2 regions of the Streptomyces sp. NPDC048295 genome follow, and region 2 is predicted to be linked to the other one. Evidence: riboswitches for the same ligand, from Rfam matches in the RefSeq annotation. Region 2 holds a riboswitch; the other holds the start of a gene.
The links. Region 2 has a riboswitch for cyclic di-AMP ahead of AB0D53_RS15445 (LysM peptidoglycan-binding domain-containing M23 family metallopeptidase). Riboswitches for the same ligand answer to the same signal wherever they lie in the genome.
Positions count from the first base shown of each region.

Region 1: another riboswitch for cyclic di-AMP. It lies ahead of AB0D53_RS31145 (C40 family peptidase); the one in region 2 lies ahead of AB0D53_RS15445 (LysM peptidoglycan-binding domain-containing M23 family metallopeptidase).

Region 1 is NZ_JBEZLL010000026.1:5,637-10,205, reverse strand. Features, by position in the region: gene AB0D53_RS31155 (ATP-dependent Clp protease proteolytic subunit) at 51-686, shown strand; gene AB0D53_RS31150 (hypothetical protein) at 695-1,003, shown strand; cyclic di-AMP (ydaO/yuaA leader) riboswitch at 1,396-1,582, shown strand; gene AB0D53_RS31145 (C40 family peptidase) at 1,586-2,059, shown strand; gene AB0D53_RS31140 (ATP-binding protein) at 2,199-2,630, opposite strand; gene AB0D53_RS31135 (helix-turn-helix transcriptional regulator) at 2,835-3,695, shown strand; gene AB0D53_RS31130 (DUF397 domain-containing protein) at 3,723-3,929, shown strand; gene AB0D53_RS31125 (8-amino-7-oxononanoate synthase) at 3,922-4,569, opposite strand, start outside.
Region 2 is NZ_JBEZLL010000009.1:6,091-10,659, forward strand. Features, by position in the region: gene AB0D53_RS15440 (alpha-galactosidase) at 1-1,429, shown strand, start outside; cyclic di-AMP (ydaO/yuaA leader) riboswitch at 1,727-1,883, shown strand; gene AB0D53_RS15445 (LysM peptidoglycan-binding domain-containing M23 family metallopeptidase) at 1,887-2,822, shown strand; gene AB0D53_RS15450 (SGNH/GDSL hydrolase family protein) at 3,012-3,857, shown strand; gene AB0D53_RS15455 (STM4011 family radical SAM protein) at 3,864-4,569, opposite strand, start outside.

The DNA.
Region 1 (4,569 bases), on a different contig from region 2:
GAAGGGACCACGCAGAGCCGCACGGTCCCCGGAGGAGAGGCATCGCCATGCTGTTCCGTCCCACCGCCCGTCATGTACTGCCCGAGTTCACCGAGCGCACGACCAACGGGACCCGCACCCTCGACCCGTACTCCAAGCTGCTGTCCGAACGGATCGTCTTCCTCGGCACCCCGGTCGACGACGCGGCGGCAGGTGATCTGATCGCACAGTTGATGTACCTGGAGCACGACGCCCCGGACCGCCCCGTTTCGCTCTACATCAACTCCCCCGGCGGCTCGTTCGGGGCCATGTCGGCGATCTACGACACGATGCAGTACCTCACGTGCGAGGTGGAGACCTACTGCCTCGGCCAGGCCGGTTCCTGCGCCTCCGCGCTGCTCGCCGCGGGCGCTCCCGGCCGACGGCACGCACTGCCCGGTGCGAGGGTCGTCGTGCGGCAGCCCGAGCTCGCCGAACCGATGCGGGGCCAGCCGTCCGACCTGGAGATCGAGGCCCAGGAGCTGGAACGGGTCCGCGCGATGCTCACGACGCTGTTGACCCGTCACACGGGCCGCGACGCCGCACAGATCACCGAGGACATCGAGCGCGACCTCATCCTCGACGCGGCGGGCGCCAAGGCGTACGGGCTGGTGGACCACGTCCTGGAGAGCCGGAAGTCCTCATCCCCTCCGCACGGCACGAGGTGAATCCGCCGATGCGGCCACCGGAGTTCCCACCGCTTCCCGCACTGACGCGCGCCGAGGGGGAGTTCATCGACCGCTACCTCGAAGTCCTCGACCAGGTCGGGCGGATCAACCCGGCCCGCGGCAGCGACACCTACGGCGCCCTTCGCGCCGCTCAGGCTCTGGTATCGCACGCGGGCGCGCTACGGGACGCGCTCGCGTCGATGCACGAGCGCGGGGAGGCGCAGATCCACGCCACGACGCTCGCCCGGGCGCTGCGGGTACTGGACGGGGAGCGTCGGGCCGGGCGCGTCACCGTACCCCCCGCACCGCCGAGTTGACCGGTTTCCGCGCTCCGCGTGCTCGCCGGGGCCGGGCCAACTCCCCCTGCCCCGGCGTCCGGCACCCGGTGGCCGTCACCCAACTCCCGTACCCGACACGCCCGACGGTCCAATCGAAATTCCTCGCTCGTTCGGCGTAGGAAGCCCCCCTCACGGGGGACTGCTCAACTTGCGTTTTCCGAGTGGCCCGTGATCGGAATCCAGCCTTCCGCCCCTGGTACGACACCGGTCGGATTCACCGCCGGAGCCTCGAAAAGCACCATGCCCACCCGAACGGATCAGTCGTGAGGAGCCTCACATATCCCTGTTTCGGCTCGGAAATCCGGCAGTCCGTGAGTCAAGATCCCTGGGACGACAAGCCCCCGCCACCGCGGCGGGGCGGTCCGGGCGGACGCCGAGTCCTGCCGCCGCCCGGATGACTGGTCGACAGAAGTGGATCGGCAGGAGTGGAGGACCCGAGCACAACGGGTCGGCCTGAACACCGGTCGACCCTCGGGGTGAAGCCGCCGCAAGCGGCCGGGCAACTTCGCCAGCCCGAACCCGACAGGTCATCCTTCACAGGCGGCTGACGAAGGGTTGCGCATGACTGCGCAGGTTCATGTCCCGTCTTTGCTCGTCCGGGCCGGAACGGCCTCGGTTCTGACTCTCGCCGCTGTCGGCACCACCATGTTCGCCCCGGGCGCCGCGACGGACGCCCAGGCGGCGACCCTGTCGATGAAGGCGCTCAACATCGCGGCCTCGAAGAAGGGATCGCCGTACAGGTGGGGGGCCACCGGCCCCAACCGCTTCGACTGCTCGGGGCTGACGTTCTACTCGTTCAAGAAGGTGGGCAAGAAGCTCCCCCGCACGGCCCAGCAGCAGTACAACAGGACCCGCCACATCTCGGCCTCGCACAGGCAACGCGGCGACCTGGTCTTCTTCCACTACGGCCGCAGCGTCTACCACGTGGGCATCTACGCCGGGAAGGGAAAGATCTGGCATTCGCCGAGGACCGGCTCGGTGGTCCGGCTGGAGAAGATCTGGACCAGGAGCGTCTACTACGGCCGGGTCCGCTGAGACGGGTCCTGCCCGGCGGACCGGGGCCGCGTCCCCGGCCGTGCTCCGCCGGGCAGGGCCGGGGCGCCGCGGGTCCGGGGGCGGGGCCGGAGTGGAAGCCGGGCGCCCGCGGGGACGGACGGTCACCGCGACACGTCGGTCAGCTCTGCACCGGGACGCTCCAGGGAAGCGCGATCCACACCGTCTTGCCGCCGTCGGCGGTGGGACTGACGGTGAGCCGTCCCCCGCACTCCTTGGCCAGGGTCCTGATGATCACCATGCCGCGCCCGTTGTCCTGCTGAACGGCGGCGGGCAGCCGCCTGGGCCAGCGGGGATGACTGTCCGTCACTCCCAGATAGAGCTGCTCCTCCCGCTCCAGCCGGAGGTCCACGGTGAAGGTGGGCGACTGCCCGAAGGTGTGCTGGACGGCGTTGGTCGCGAGCTCCGAGACGATGAGCCGGACGCTGTCGGTGAAATCGGTGTCGGCGACCGGACCCCATTCGCCGAGCACCCGGTCCACGTACCTGCGGGCCGCCGAGACCGAGACCGGCTCGCTCGGCAGAGTGACGCTTGCTTCCTGATGGTCTGCCATGGCGAGCCGTCCCTTTCCCACCCGGACGGACCCGCGATCGGTCCGGGTTGCGCTTCGCACCAGATTGCCATTGATGCTGCCCCCTGTAACGGCGATCCACCAAGATATGCATATATCTGTCGCTCAATGCGGTGAACCCTGCCACACAAGACCGTATGCGGGCGGCACACTGTCCGCTCGGCAGAAGAGGGAGGGAGGCCGCGGATGCAGCACGGCCCTGCGGTTCGACGCCGCAAGCTCGGGGAGGAGCTCCGGGGTCTGCGCCACGCGTCGGGACTGACCAGTCGGGACGCGGCGCGGATACTCGGCTGGCACCAGTCGAAGGTGAGCCGGATCGAGACCGGAGCGAGCGGGGTGCGGCCGGCCGACGTGACCCGGCTGCTGGACACGTACGGCGTGGACGACGCCCGGTTGCGTGACCTGTTGGCCACGCTGGCGGGCTCGGCGGGCGGTGGCGGCACCGGGTGGTGGCACGCCTATCGCGGCCTGATCCCGCCCCAGTACCGCGACTTCATCAGCCTGGAGTCCCAGGCACGGACCGCGCGCACGCTGGAGACCTCGGTGGTGCCGGGGCTGCTGCAGACCGCCGACTACGCGCGTGCGGTGACCCGGGCATCGCTGGACGGGCTGCCCGCGGGCCAGTTGGACTCGCTGGTGGAGGTACGGCTGGCCCGGCAGGGCGTACTGCGGACCGATCCGCCGCTGCGGCTGAGTGCGGTGCTCGACGAGGCGGTGCTGCGGCGCGAGGTCGGCGGGTGCCGGGTGATGCGGGAGCAGCTGCGCCATTTGACCCGGGTGGCTCAACTGCCCCATGTGCAACTTCAGTTGCTGCCGTTCTCGATGGGCGGCTACGCCGGCCTCACCGGGCCTTTCGTTATCTTCTCATTTCCGAACACTTCTGATCTGGATGTGGTCGTTCTCGACCATTTGACGAGTAGCCTCTATCTGGAGCGGAAAGAAGACCTTGAGGCGTACAGCTCGGCCTTCCGCACGATGCAGGCACACGCGCTGTCGCCGGAGCACTCGTTGGACCTCATCGCCGCGATCGACCGCGGCGGTCGGTGAACCCCGGAGCGCCCGAGGGAGGCCCTCATGTCGGATCGCCTCGCACAGCACGACTTACGGTGGCGGCGCAGCAGCCGCAGCACGGGCATGAACAACTGTGTGGAGGCCGCACCGTTCGGTGACGGGCGGCTGGCGGTGCGGGACTCCAAGGATGTGTCCAGGCCCCCGCTGTGGTTCTCCGCGGCGGCCTGGACCTCGTTCGTCGGCGGTCTCCACCGGGTTCCGGTCAGCTGACGGGAGCGGTCCGCCGAACGACCGACACGGCGGTGGCGATCTGCTCCTCGGTCAGGTCGGCCCGCGCCGTCAGCCTCAGCCGGGACACCCCGTCGGGCACCGACGGGGGCCGGAAGCACCCGACCGCGATTCCGGCAGTGCGGCAGTCGGCCGCCCAGCGCACCGCGGCGTCGGCCGAGGGGGCACGCACCGAGACCACGGCCGCGTCGGGCCGCACGGCGGTCAGACCGGCCGCGGTCAGCCGCTCGTACAGCGCGGCGGCGACCGCGCGGGCCCGGCCGGCCCGTTCCGGTTCACGACGCAGCAGCCGCAGGCTCGCCAGTGCGGCGCCCGCCGCGGCCGGCGCCAGTCCGGTGTCGAAGATGAATGTACGGGCCGTGTTGACGAGGTGTTCGATGACCCGGGCGGGGCCCAGGACCGCTCCGCCCTGGCTGCCCAGGGACTTGGAGAGGGTGAGCGTGGTCACGGTTCCGTCTCCGCCCGCGAGGCCGGCGGCGGCGAGTGCGCCCCGGCCGCCCTCCCCCAGCACGCCCAGGCCGTGTGCGTCGTCGACGAGCAGCGCGGCGCCCTCCGTACGGCAGACCTCGGCCAGCCGGGACAGCGGTGCGGCGTCGCCGTCGACCGAGAAGACCGAGTCGGT
Region 2 (4,569 bases):
CGGGTGTGCGCTCGGCTGGTCCGGCTCGTGGCGGATCTCCGTGCAGCGGCTGCCGGACGGGCTCGTGCAGATCACCGGCGGCGCCGGCTACGACGACTCCGGACTGCTGCGGCTCGCACCGGGGGAGTCGTACACCACACCCGTGTTCGCCGGGCTGTGGAGCGGCCAGGGGTTCGGCGGTGCGAGCCGCGCCTGGCACGCCTGGCAGCTGGCCCATGTGATCCCCGACGCGGAGCGGTCGCGGCCGGTGCTCTACAACTCCTGGGAGGCGACGGGCTTCGACATCTCGCTGGACCAGCAGCGTGCCCTCGCCGTGCGCGCCGCCGCGATGGGCGTCGAGCTGTTCGTGGTGGACGACGCGTGGTTCGGGCGGCGGACCAGCGACCGGGCCGGGCTCGGCGACTGGACGCCGAATCCGGACCGCTTCCCCGACGGGCTGAAGCCGCTCGCCGACGAAGTGCACGGGCTCGGCATGCAGTTCGGAATCTGGGTCGAACCGGAAATGGTCAATGCCGACAGTGATCTCTACCGCACGCACCCCGACTGGGTGCAGCACTTCCCCGGGCGGGCGCGGACGGAGTACCGCAACCAGCTGGTGCTCAATCTGGCCCGCCCCGATGTGCAGGAATACCTCTGGGAGCAGCTGGACACGCTGCTCTCCGAGACGCCCGTCGACTATGTGAAGTGGGATTTCAACCGTTGCTTCACCGATGCGGGCTGGCCGGGCGAGGAGTACCCGCAGAAGCTCTGGATCGAACATGTGAACGCTCTGTACGCGCTGATCGACCGGCTCAGGGCCGCGCATCCCTCGGTCGCGTTCGAGTCCTGTTCGGGCGGCGGTGGCCGGATCGACCTGGGGATCCTGTCCCGTACGGACCAGGTGTGGACCTCCGACAACACCGATCCGCTCGACCGTCTCGCCATCCAGGAGGGTTTCGGGCACATCCATCCGGCCCGGGTGATGGCCGCCTGGGTCACCGACAGCCCGAACCACCAGCTCAACGGCAGGGTCAGCTCGCTGCGCTTCCGTTTCGTGAGCGCCATGGCCGGTGTGCTCGGGGTCGGCGGGGACCTCACCGAATGGAGCGAGGAGGGGCTGGCCGAGGCGCGGACCTGGGTGGAGCTCTACAAGAAGATCCGGCCGGTCGTGCAGCACGGCGCGCTGTACCGGCTGCGCGAGCCGCGCGGCGGACTCGGTGCGGTCCAGTACGTCCACGGTGAGGAGGCCGTGGTCCTGATGTGGCTGGAGGCGCAGCGGTACGGGGAACGGCCCCCGGCTCTGCGACTGCGCGGGCTCGACCCCGCGGCGACGTACACCTGCCTGGACACGGGGGCCGTGCACCACGGTTCGGCGCTGCTGCACCAGGGGCTGCACAGCGGACTCCGGGGGGATCTCGACGCACGGGTGCTGCGCCTGCGGAGGGTGTGACAGAAGGGGCATGTCCGTAATGCGAGCTTTTGCCTGAACATCGCCCGTTTGTACGGGAGATGATCGCCGCCTCGTGAGCGGGATCATATCCGTGACGGTGTGTGGCGACAGGGAAGTCGGGCATTCCGTGCGCCGTGCGGAAAGCCAAGATCCGTAATCCACGGAGGGTGACCGGAATTCCGCGCCGATTTCCCCGGCGCGGAATCCGTGATGGAACCCGCCGCTTGTTCTCGTCGTCCCGACTCGCTTACGGTCACCGTCAATCCGGACGGACCGCCTAATCCTGCCGCCGCCCGGAATTCGTACCCACTCATCGCGTGGCAGGAGCGGGGGAACCAGGTAAGTCGCCGACCGGAGAAATCCGGCCGGCTCGGGGTGAAGTCGCACTCGGTGCGGCCGGGCATCTCCAGCCCGAACCCGACAGCTCACCTCGCAGGCGCCGGAGAGGAAATACGTCATGCCCATATCGGGTAAGCACCGCCGTACGAAGATCGGTCCCGTCGCCCGTGGAGTCGCCGCGGTCGGCGCCGGTGGCGCCGTCATCGCACTCCCGCTGCTCGGCGCCACCGGTGCCCACGCCGCGGAGCAGGCCGCCCCGGCCGCCGCCCCGCAGTCGGCCACCGCCGCCACGCAGGCCCAGCCGGTCACGCAGAAGCAGGCCGCCACCACGACGTACTCCGTCGTCTCCGGCGACTACCTGTCGAAGATCGCCGCCGAGCACAAGATCAAGGGCGGCTGGCAGCAGCTGTACCAGGACAACCGCAAGGTCGTCGGCGAGGACCCCAGCCTGATCTTCCCGGGCATGAAGCTGACCCTCGGTGCCAAGGCGGCCGGCAACGCCGCGCCCACCGGCGCCGGCACCGGCTCCGCCCTCCCGTCGAAGGCGCCCTCCGCCGCCGCGGCCGCTGAGAAGTCCGCCCCGGCCAAGTCCGTGACCGCCGCTCCGGAGACCAAGGCGGCCTCCGCCCCGGCCGCCAAGAGCAGCAGCTCCGGCTACGTCCACCCGGTCCCCGGCAACCACACCACCAACTACCGGGCCTCCGGCTCCAACTGGTCCAGCGGCAGCCACACCGGTATCGACTTCCCCGTCGCCACCGGCACCAGTGTGAAGTCCATCACCTCCGGCACCGTCGTCGCCGCGGGCTGGGGCGGCGCGTACGGCAACCAGGTCGTCATCAAGCACGCCGACGGCCACTACTCGCAGTACGGCCACCTGTCCTCCGTCTCCGTCTCGGTGGGCCAGGGCGTGAGCGCCGGCCAGCAGGTCGGCCTCTCCGGCGCCACCGGCAACGCCACCGGCCCGCACCTGCACTTCGAGGTCCGCACCGGCCCGGCGTACGGCTCGGACATCGACCCGATCGCCTTCCTGGCCTCGCACGGCATCTACGTCTGAGCCGAACGGCCGGGCAGCTGAGCGACACAGCATGACCTGAGCGACACAGAAGGGGCGGTGCGCGGCGGCGCACCGCCCCTTCTGCTTATTCCCCCTTTACCAAAACCTGACCGGGTGGTCTATCTCACCACCCGTCAACCCCTTATTACGGTCGCGTAGGTCACATTCGGCGGTGCAGGATAAGCGTTTGTGGCAGACGATTCGAGAAAAAACCAACGTGGCGTCAACAACGGACAGGGCGTCATCGGGTCGTACGCGGCGATTGGCGACAGCTTCACCGAGGGAGTCGGCGACCCCGGCCCGGACGGGACCTTCGTCGGCTGGGCGGACCGTTTCGCGGTACTTCTCGCGGACCAGCTCCCGGATTCCGATGCGGCGGCGGGCAGCGAAGGCTCCGCGCACGGCAATTTCAGGTACGCCAATCTCGCCGTACGAGGACGCCTCCTCGACCAGATCGTCGAGGAGCAGGTGCCGCGCGCCAAGGAGCTCGCACCCGACCTGGTGAGCTTCTGTGCGGGCGGCAACGACATCATCCGGCCGGGCACCGACCCCGACGACGTGGCCGAGCGCTTCGAGCGCGCCGTCGCCGAGCTGACCGGGGCGGTCGGCACGGTCATGGTCACCACCGGCTTCGACACCCGTGGCGTTCCCGTGCTGCGCCATCTGCGCGGCAAGATCGCCACGTACACCGCCCATGTCCGGGCCATCGCCGACCGCTACGACTGCCCGGTCCTCGACCTGTGGTCGCTGCGTTCCGTCCAGGACCGGCGTGCCTGGGACGACGACCGACTCCACCTCTCGGCCGAGGGACACACCAGGGTCGCGCTGCGCGCCGCCCAGGTCCTCGGCATCGACGTGCCGGCCGACCCCGACCAGGAATGGCCCCCGCAGGCGCAGCGCGGCACCCTCGAAGTACGGCGCGACGACATCCACTGGGCACGCGAGTACCTGGTGCCGTGGATCGGCCGGCGGCTGCGCGGCGAATCCTCCGGCGACCACGTCGAGGCGAAGCGGCCGGACCTCCTGCCGCTCTAGACCGTCTCAAGCGGTCCCGCCTGACGTGTCCGGAGCCCGGACACGTCCGGCGGGCTGCGGCGGCAGCGATGCCGGTATCCGCTCCAGCACACCGCCCGCGAAGACGTCGTACAGCGGCAGCGTCTCCAGATGCACATAGCCGATGTGGCAGTCGCAGACCGCCAGCGGACAGGCACGCGGACCGAGGGCCCGGCGGTAGCTCCCGTCATAGAGATTGCCCAGCTCGGCCGGGACGAAATGGCAGCGCCGCACGGTGCCGTCACCGTCCACCGAGACGACCGACTCACCGGTCCTGCAGGGCAGCCCGGCCGACCGGTGCGGATGCCGGCTGTACGGGAAGAGCGGGTCGATGGCCGTCCAGCGGTCCGCCTCCTCGTCCGTGTAGGTGTGGCCCTCCGCCGCGTTCACCCAGAGATAGACGTCCTCCGGCAGCGCGGCTCGCAGCCGCCGCGCCTCGTCGAGATGGTCGTCGAGCCCGACCACGCCGACACTGTGCCGGATGCCGAGCGCGGTCAGCTCCCGGCACTTGCCGAGGAACCGCTCGTACGGCGTCTGCCCCGGGTGGTACGTGCACCACAGCGCGATCTTCTCGCGACCCGCCTCACCGGCCTCGGCCAGCCACCCCGTACGGCTGCTGATGTTGGTCTGGATCGCGAGCCGCCGGATGTGCGGCAGCTGCGCCAGCTCGACCAGCGCACGGCGGTACCAGGAG